DNA from 2 places in the Lactobacillus sp. ESL0260 genome. Region 2 is predicted to be linked to the other one. Evidence: riboswitches for the same ligand, from Rfam matches in the RefSeq annotation. Region 2 holds a riboswitch; the other holds the start of a gene.
What was found. A riboswitch is a leader RNA that binds a small molecule or an ion and turns the genes downstream of it on or off. The one in region 2 is predicted to bind thiamine pyrophosphate.
Positions count from the first base shown of each region.

Region 1 (4,927 bases), on a different contig from region 2:
TAAAATCTAAAGTTAAACCAGTGTCAACAATGTCTTCAACGATTAAAACATCACGATCTTTCACATCAGATGCTAAATCAGAAACTAGCTTAACTTTCCCGGAAGACTCCATTTCATTACCGTAGCTTGAGACATCGAGAAAATCAATTTCAGCTTTGACGTCCATTTCTCTAACCAAATCAGTTAAAAAGAAAACAGCACCCTTAAGAGCTCCCACAATTAATGGCTTTTTACCAGCATAATCATTGGTAAGCTGCTTTCCTAACTTAACACACATTTGGTGAATGTCCTCTTCACTAAACAATTTATGATCAATAATACTATTAATATTGTCGTTTTTTGGCATTTATCTACCCTTCATTGTAAAACAATTTAAATTCCTAATATTTCGATTATATCATTTTTTTGCTAAAAAAACAGACCATTTTCAACTATTTTAACTTTTTTAGCAGTCAATTACGTACAAAAAGTAGCCATATTGCTAAAAGCAGTAAGATAATTCTCGATTTGCTTAAATTTTTAACGTGTAACCCCAGTTTTTGGTAAAATTAATGCATAAGTATTTTTAGTGAAAGGTAAAAAAATGCAAAAACAACAAGAAATTAAAATGCTCAAGGCATTTTCTGATGCCAATTCTACTTCTGGCTTTGAAGGAGAATTTGTTAAACTATTTACCGATACTGTTCAAGATTTTGCTGACGTGAAGGTTGACGGTATGCTCAATGTGTATGCCAGCAAAAAAGATAACCAACCAGGTCGGCCAGTGATTCAACTGGATGCACATTCAGATGCTGTTGGCTTTATTACCCAAGCTGTCCGTCCTAATGGCATGATTAAATTCGTGCCCCTTGGCGGGTGGGTTAAATATAATATTCCTGCTCTGCGCGTAAAAATTAAAAATCGTGCAGGTGAATATGTTCCCGGTGTTGTGGCTACTAAACCACCTCATTTTATGACTGCAGCCGAAAAAAATAATGTACCGGACGTAGCCGATATGTCAATTGATGTTGGTTCCAGTTCACGTGCCGAAACAATTAATGATTATCAAATTGATACGGGTTGTCCTATTTTTGTGGATGTTAAATGTGAATACAATGAAAAATCTGGTTTGTTTTTCGGCAAAGATTTTGATGACCGCTTTGGCGCTGCTGCCATGGCTGACGTTTTAGACAATTTAAAAGATGAACAAACTGCATTTAACGTTGTTGCAGCACTTTCCAGCCAGGAAGAAGTCGGTCTGCGCGGAGCGTATGTTACAGCAAGAGCCGTAAAGCCTGATGTAGCAATCGTGCTTGAGTCTTGTCCAGCAGATGATACTTTTACTCCAGAATGGTTGTCGCAAACCGGACTGAAAAGGGGACCGATGTTGCGTGACATGGATACTTCGTTTTTGCCTAATCCTAAATTTCAACAGTATGCCTGCGATTTAGCTGATAAGAATAACATTCCGTATACTCGTTCTGTTCGCACTGGCGGTGGCCAAGATGGAGCAGCAATTTATTATGAAAATGGCGCACCAACCATTGTGATTGGTATTCCAGTTCGTTATGAACACTCTCCTTATTGTTTTAGTGCTTATTCAGATTTTAAAGCCTCTGTTGCTTTGACGCTTGCTATTATTCGTGATTTAACTAAAGAAAAGTTGGCAAGTTTTAGTCAATTTTAATGGCATTAACTACAGTAATCGTCAAAAATAGGCAACAAATTTAATTAAAGTATGCTATAATAGTAAAAATTGAATAGCAGTCACTAGGGGTGCCAAAAAGCTGAGAAATACCCTCTGAACCTGATCGGGACAATACCTGCGTTAGGGAAGTGTAAAATTAGGTAATAATGATACTCCTACTGACATGTAAAGTTAGGAGTATTTTTTTATGTTTACTAGAACTTCAAAATGGAATGTAAAGTCGATTATTTTAATTGCATTAATTGGAATTATTATGGGAGTCATTTATACGTATGGCTTTAACTGGGCTTTTAATTTAATCAAAATGCTGCTGGTGCCGACAGGTTTTGCACCGGTGACTGATACTGTTTTTACAGGTTTATGGCTTATGGCTGGACCTTTAGCGATGTATTTTGTTCCTACTGCAGGATCCGGTACGATTGGTGAATTATTAGCTTCTGTGGTTGAAATGGCCATAGGTGGTCAGTGGGGTGCTACTACGATTCTTTCCGGAATTATTCAAGGCGCTACTAATGAAATCGGCTTTTTCCCTAAAAAAGAACGTTATCAAAATTTCACTTGGAAAAGCGTCTTAACTGGTGCGTTTTTTGCTTCATTTGGCTGTTTTATTCCCTCATATATTTTATATGGCTGGAGCAAATTCAGTATGCAAGTGCAAATCGTAATGCTTATTACCAATATCATTTCTGCTCTGGTTTTTGATGGCGTTTTAGTTAAGCTGATTACGAATTTATTTGATAAAGCATTAAAGCCAAAAATAGCTTAAATATTTAAAAAGGAGTATTGCTCTTTGATGTGAACCCTAAAATTAGGACAAATTTGGGGGGTCATATCACTTGAAGCAATTACTCCTTTTTTATTTTTCTTTTTTACTTAAAATTGAGTGTACCTTAGTTGTAAGCATATCAATGGCGACATCATTTTTACCGCCTTCTGGAACAATAATATCCGCATAGCGCTTGGTTGGCTCAATAAATTGATGATACATCGGCTTAACTGTGCTTAAATATTGTTCAATCACAGAGTCAATGGACCGGCCTCTCTCATTTAGATCACGTTCTAAACGTCTAATAAAGCGAATATCGTCATCCGTGTCAACGTAAACTTTGATATCCATCAAATCACGAATTTTTTGGTTAGCTAAAACCAAAATTCCTTCAAGAATAATGATATCGGCAGGTTCAGTATGAATGGTCTTTTGACTACGGGTATGTTCTTTAAAATCGTAAACCGGCATCTCGACTGACCGATAATTTAATAAGTCTTGCAACTGTTTTCTAAGCAAAGGAACATCAAAAGCATCTGGGTGATCATAGTTGATGTTCTTTCTTTCACTCATAGGAATCCCGGTATTATCTTTGTAATATGAATCCTGAGTCATAATCAAAACGTGTTCATTCTCTTGCATTTGGGCAACAATTTTTTGCGCAATGGTAGTTTTCCCGCTGCCTGAACCACCGGTAATACCAATCACTACGGGCTTTTCAAGTCTAGACATTATGCCACTCCTTTTTTAATCCTTAAACATTTTACTTTACTTTTGCCATAATTACCAACAGTTAAGGTATATTTGATAATTAATGCTACTTTTCTATTGAATACGGTTTAAAATTGACTAAATTTTTTATATGATAAATGTGAAAAAAGTAATTTGTGTTAAATAGCATAGGTGCAAAATGAATTATAACTTAATGCCCGTAAAATATTTCGTTGATGTCGTTCAAACTCACGGCTTCATTTCAGCAGCGAGGAGAAATTATGTTTCAGAAACAGCTGTCAGTTCAGCTATTAAAAAATTAGAAGATGAGTTGGGTCAAAAACTGCTTAACCGTTCTGCTGGTAAGTTTTCATTAACGCCAGTAGGAGAAGTTTTTTATAAACGCAGCGTAGAAATTATTAATTTGTACAGTGAAATTTGGCACCACCCGGATCCTAACCCGGAGAAGCTGTTACGTGTCCATTTTTTGCAAGGCTTTGAAAATGACGCTGCATTATTTGCTTCAAAAATACCAGATATTTGTCAGCCAAATTTTGACGAAGAAAATTTTGATTCTTGCATCAAAAGATTGATTAATGGTAATTATGACATACTGGTTGGCTTTGACTTAGCTTTTGCCGGTAATAATAAAATTGACTGTCTACCTTTTAGGAAAACTAGTTTTGACTTACTGCTAAATAAAGATGAACTAAGACAATATCACGGCGATAAGCAGAAACTTGCTGAAAACAGTATGCTTTTTATGCAAAACTGGAAATCAACTGGTATTACTGATATTCAGCTTGCTATGCTTAAAATCTACTGTCAAAATGGTTGGAAATATAAAGAAGTGGCAGAGGTAAACAGCTTTGCTGCTGGATGTTTAAATGTCAACTTTAATGGTGGTATCACAATCGTACCGGAATCATTTAGTTTACCGCAAAACTGCAATAATATTGAGCGCTTAGCACCAGTTCAATTGCAAAAAGCTTTTAATGTGGTAATAGCAATGAATCCAATGGTTTCAACTAAATTTAGCAAAATGCTTAAGCATGTGACAACTTTAACTTATCGCTAATAACTTTTATGTGTTAGCACTTTTATTAAAAATGACATAGAATTCAATTGTAATAAGAATCACAAAATATCAGAAAGGGTGAAGTTACATTGAATTCTTTTTCAACTGATGTCGTAGTTGTTGGCTCAGGATCGGCTGGAATTTCAGCTTGCTTTGAGCTTTATCAAAAGCATGTGCCATTTGTACTTTTAGAAAAAGGTAACAAAGTTGGAGGTGCCGGCAAATTTGGTGCTCATGGAGTTTTTGCTATTAATTCCACTGAACAAAAAAAGCGGCACGTAAATTATGGCTATCGTGAAGCTTTTAACGGATTAACAGATTACAATCACTTCTTTGTTAATGGTGAATTATTGGCGCGATTTTTAAAAAAGTCAGGGGCTAATATTGCTCGCTTAGCAGAAATGGGTTTACCGGTAACCGTGGAACAAAGCGAACAAAAAGCACACTTAAATGATCCACTGGTCTACCATAAATTTAATAATTTTAAAGAGAAAATGACTAACTGGGATAAATTACCGGATAAATTTACCACAGCTGGCAATAAGGTAATGTTGGAAACTGCAGCCGTCGATCTGGAATATGATAATGGCTTAAAAGCCGTTATTGCCCAAAATAAAGCTGGTGCAGAGATTAGAATTGCTGCTAAAAAAGTAATATTTGCTGATGGCGGCTATTGCGGCAGTCA
Region 1 is NZ_REHO01000007.1:14,270-19,196, forward strand. Features, by position in the region: gene hpt (hypoxanthine phosphoribosyltransferase) at 1-346, opposite strand, end outside; gene F5ESL0260_RS02720 (M42 family metallopeptidase) at 584-1,666, shown strand; TPP riboswitch at 1,742-1,831, shown strand; gene F5ESL0260_RS02725 (ECF transporter S component) at 1,875-2,453, shown strand; gene udk (uridine kinase) at 2,544-3,185, opposite strand; gene F5ESL0260_RS02735 (LysR family transcriptional regulator) at 3,364-4,242, shown strand; gene F5ESL0260_RS02740 (FAD-binding protein) at 4,332-4,927, shown strand, end outside.
Region 1: another riboswitch for thiamine pyrophosphate. It lies ahead of F5ESL0260_RS02725 (ECF transporter S component); the one in region 2 lies ahead of thiM (hydroxyethylthiazole kinase).

Region 2 (4,927 bases):
ACTTGAATAGTTTCCTTAATGGTTTTAGTAACGTACTTTTTGGCAATTTTAATTGCGGCAGGTAAACTTTGACCTAAAGCGAGTTGAGCTGTAATTGCTGCAGCTAAGGTGTCACCGGTGCCGTGAGTGCGTTTAGTATGTACTCTGGAGCTGCTGACCCAAAGATCAGAACCATCGGCAAATAAAGCATAATCTTTTACTTCTGCGCTATTAGTGTGCCCACCTTTAATTAGCACATTTTTAACACCCATATCTTGTAATTTATGGGCTAATTCAGGAAATTGATCTTGCATTTGTACCTTAATGCCAGTTAAAGTTTCTGCTTCTGGTAAGTTAGGTGTGATTAAATCGGCTAAAGGCAGCAATTCATTTTTAACGGTGGCGACAGCATCTTGACTTAATAATGGAGCCCCACCCTTAGCAATCATCACGGGATCGATGGTAATGGGGCCAAAGTCATACTTTTGCAGGTTAAGTGCAACTTGGTGAACATGAGCTGCATCACCTAACATTCCCGTTTTACAAGCACGAATATGAAAATCTTCTGCTAAAGATGCAAATTGGGCATCGATCATTTCTAAGGGCAGTAAAAAAGATTTTTGCACGCCTAAAGTGTTTTGTGCTGTCACTGCTACTACAACAGCTGTTCCAAATACTTTTTGCATTTGAAAAGTTTTTAGGTCAGCCATGATCCCGGCACCACCACCTGAATCTGTACCGGCAATAGTTAAAACCTGGGGAAAAGAATTAATTTTTTCTGTCATCATGAAGTTCCTTAATCAAAATCAGCAATTTGCTTAATATCAGGGACTGTTACTTTGTACAAATAATCCATGAGGTACATACCAAAAGTACCTGGTCCAACACCGGGATGATCTTGGACAACCATTTGACCCGCACAACTGAAAACTAAAGCACCTATCTGAGCCGCTTCAAACGGATCATCAGTGACTGCGGTAAAAGCTGTGACAATACTGGACAACATATCACCTGAGCCCACATGAGTTTTAAAAAGTGGTGAGCCGTTGTGAACATGAGCCAGTCTTTTACCGTCACTAATTGTATCTGTAGGACCGCTGGCAATGACCGTACAATGATATTTCTGAGCAGTTTTCATAGCGATATCATCAATATTACCAGATCCGGAACCTGCATCGATGCCCTTTGAATTCCAGTTGAAGTCACCTAGTGCAGCGATTTCACCAATATTGCCGCGAATAATACTGGTATGAAAATCCCATAAAAGCTTATCTGCGATTTTGTAGCGATATTCGACTGCACCAACCGCAACAGGATCAAATACTATCGGCTTGTTATATTGCCGTGCTAGGTCTTCTACCTTTTTAATATGATTGATTTGCTGCTTGGTTAAACAGCCAATATTAACTGCAACTGCGGCAGCCATCCGCACTATTTCTTCAGCTTCAGCGACTTCATTGCTCATAATTGGTGAAGCACCAATAGCATTAACAGCATTGGCCACGTCTTGAACTGTTACAAAATTAGCGATATTGAAAATAACGGGATTTTGCGCTCGTAATTTATCTAATAAGTCTAACTTCATTCTATTACTCCTGACTAAATGTTCTTGAAAATTCTGATTAATAAAAAAGCCTTGGCACGTGGAAAGGCCAAAGCTTAAGCGTTTTTGACACGTTCCTACGCAAGTATTGACTTACAGGTTCAAAGGGTCTGAAATACTTTCATCTCAGCCTAAAAGGCACCCCTCGTGTTATCGCTTTCAATTATAACGGAATTTATTCTTTTTGACAACGCTAGGTTAATAAAGATACTATCTGTTTATGTCATAAGTACTAGTATTTTAGTTATTATAAAAAATGCGGAAATTGCAATTTTAAGTTGAATACCCTACTTGATTTGATAAATGCAATTTACAGCCTGCCAAAACTATTGGTAAAGATTGGAACGATGTGCTAGTTAATAGTAAAAAACAAGAAAATTCTACTAAGCGGAGATACAATTAAATAAAGACAAAACAGATAGTGTTGTGATTTCCAATAAGCAGGTAATACAATCCACAGGTATAGAACTTGAATAGCACTACTTTAAAATCTAATATCGCTTTTTACCATATATCAATATAAATGTGACTAAATATGGTATAATATAAGTACAGATATTGGAGGTTTTAAAATGAGTGCAACAATCGTTAAACTACTTAAAAGCAAAAATATAAGCGTCGCTAAAGTCGCTGAGGCCAGCAACGTCCCACTTAGTACTTTAAGAAACTCAATTGTTAAACCAATTGAGACCTGGTCAATTAGGGTCCTTAATGCCTTTGCAATCGCACTTAAAGAGAAGCCAGGAGATTTACTCAATATGCTAGAAACGCAACCATATATTTTAGATATAAACGATGAAACGCAGACTATCCAAGGCGTTTTCATTGCTAATAAAGAAATTTACCAACAAATTAGAACTGTCGTGGAAGTCAACCACCTGGAAGGGTGGAATCCTACAGAATCAGATATCCAGGAATTATTTGATGAAGCTATCCAGCCTGATCCAGTAGTGGCTGAGCGCTTTGAAGAAATTTGGGGCAAGGATAATGAGTGATTGGATTAGTGAAACCTTGTATTCAAATGGCGTCCTAAAAAATAAGCTCCATATCCATGACTCAAAGGAGTTAGAGAAAAAGGAATATGAGCTATCCGCTCGGAATGCTTTGTTCTTGTTGCAAAAAAAGCCCCAAATAAACGATATCGGAAACCTTAAGAAGGTACACCAATTCTTATTTGGTGAACTATACGATTGGGCCGGTAAATATCGCCCCGGCAATTTCAATAAAAACGGGTATGAATTTTTTGATCATACCAGATTCGATTTTGCCGAAAAAGATATTAATAACATGCTGCACAAGCACCCCGCGGGCAAGCCTTTGGCTAACAAAGACTATGCTGAGCTGCTAGACGCAATTAATTTCATGCACCCGTTTAGAGAGGGCAACGGCCGTAGTTGCAAAGTTCTTCTTTCTGCATACGCGGCTAATCATGGCCAAGTAATTGACTATCCGCGAAGAAACAAAGAGATGATTGAAGCGCAAAATGAAGCTAACGTTGATAAAATTGCTAAACTGATTAAAGTTGAGAACACCCCCAGCCGCAATCGGGCGTTCCAAATACTAGCCTCGCAGCAAAGTGCTGGAAAGACACTTAGCCAAGCTGAACTTGCCCAAAAATACGCTGAACAACAGAACAAAGAGCAGCAGGAGTTTGATCAAGATGAAGGCCTTGAATTAGAGTAGAAAGCAGGATAAATCAATTGAAGTATGAAGACAAATTCAGGCTAACGCCTGAAAAAATAGACGCTTTGCCAAAACCAATCTAACCAAATTAGTCTTCACTAACTCACGCTTTGAAGGCCTGACTACCACCATGCCGCAAACCTAGACAATCATTGATGGCCTGGGTGTTGACGGCATTCCAATCGATGATATTAATATTATTGTTCAATTGAAGCGCGGTTGGCAGTTTGCTATCAATGAAAAAAGCCCCTGGACTTTAACATGGAAAAGAGGCTTAATGCGATTGTTGCCCGCGATACGGCGGTCTTTCCAGGATATTTGCGTAATGGTTCAGGCGGTGTAGCAACTTACCAGGGCGAGTTTGAACCACCTATGATCGAAGAGAACAAGGAACAGAAATATTTAAAGCAGTTGTTAGTCAGTGATCGTACCGCCACCGATAAGGTACTAACTCTGATGTATCACAATATGCGCCAGCAAATGTTCTACGACGGTAACAAGCGAACCGCTCCAACCTGATAGTTCTGCCAAAGATAAAAAATTTCAATTTTGTCTTGCTTAGATAATTTAGACATAAAAATATGACCTGCAAAATTGTCTTAATTCAGGGTCATATCATTTACTACACCTAGTAGCCTTTTTGTAATTAATTTGTTTCAGCTGCTATTCGCTCATCATGCCATTCAAGAATCATCTTGACTATGGCGTTAGCGACATTCAAGTTTTTTAACAACGGTCCGTGAGAATAGGTACCGATAAAATTGCGGTAGCGCAGGCCTTCGACGTGATCTTGGGGATTGTTGCCGTAGCCTTCAATCATTTCTCCTAGGGGATGCAACTTATCCTGATCATCAAAATAGGTTTGCCCGGAATGATTTTCAAAGGCCTTGACTTCACCCCATTCGCTCATGTAGCGGGTATCACCAATCATCCGCTTATCTGCCTTAAAAACGGTATGGAAAGGTAGAATATCTAACCCTTTGATTGTCACTCCGGCATTGGTTTTATAATATGTGCCCACTAGCTGATAGCCACCGCAGACGCCTACCATAGGTTTGCCTGCGTTAATATACTTTGTCAAAGTTTCTTTATGACGTGGTAAATCTTTAGCAACAACGGTTTGCTCAAAGTCCTGTCCGCCACCAAAAAAAACAAAGTCATAATCAAAAGCGTTAAATTGATCACCAAGAGAAATATTATCAACTTGTGTATCATAGCCCTGTTTTTTTAGCAAAAACCTGATAATTTTAACGTCGCCAGAATCACCGTAAGTATTCATCAGGTCTTCGTATAAATATGCAATCTTAATTGTTTTGTTTGCCATTGTTTACCAACCCCTATTATCTTGTTTAAAGTATATCTTAATAGTTAGAAGCGGGCAAAGAATAGTTATTTAAGATTTTGCTGCGCTGCAAAATGATTGATTGGACCGTATTTAGAACCAACTGCAATAGGATGGGCAATCGCTTCGTACGTGAAGTCCTTGGCAATTTGCACACTGTCAATAATGGTCTTTCCCTTGGCTAGTTCAGCGGCAATTACAGCAGATAGAGTATCGCCGGTGCCATTAATTCGATCTGTATTAATGAAAGGCTTGGTAAATTCGTGGAATTCGCCATCTGCAGTTAATAAGATGTCAGTCACTTGGGACTGCTGGGAGTT
Region 2 is NZ_REHO01000013.1:506,294-511,220, reverse strand. Features, by position in the region: gene thiD (bifunctional hydroxymethylpyrimidine kinase/phosphomethylpyrimidine kinase) at 1-764, opposite strand, end outside; gene thiM (hydroxyethylthiazole kinase) at 776-1,564, opposite strand; TPP riboswitch at 1,640-1,738, opposite strand; gene F5ESL0260_RS08690 (helix-turn-helix transcriptional regulator) at 2,155-2,577, shown strand; gene F5ESL0260_RS08685 (Fic family protein) at 2,570-3,265, shown strand; gene F5ESL0260_RS08680 (hypothetical protein) at 3,527-3,784, shown strand; gene F5ESL0260_RS08675 (type 1 glutamine amidotransferase) at 3,912-4,589, opposite strand; gene thiD (bifunctional hydroxymethylpyrimidine kinase/phosphomethylpyrimidine kinase) at 4,655-4,927, opposite strand, start outside.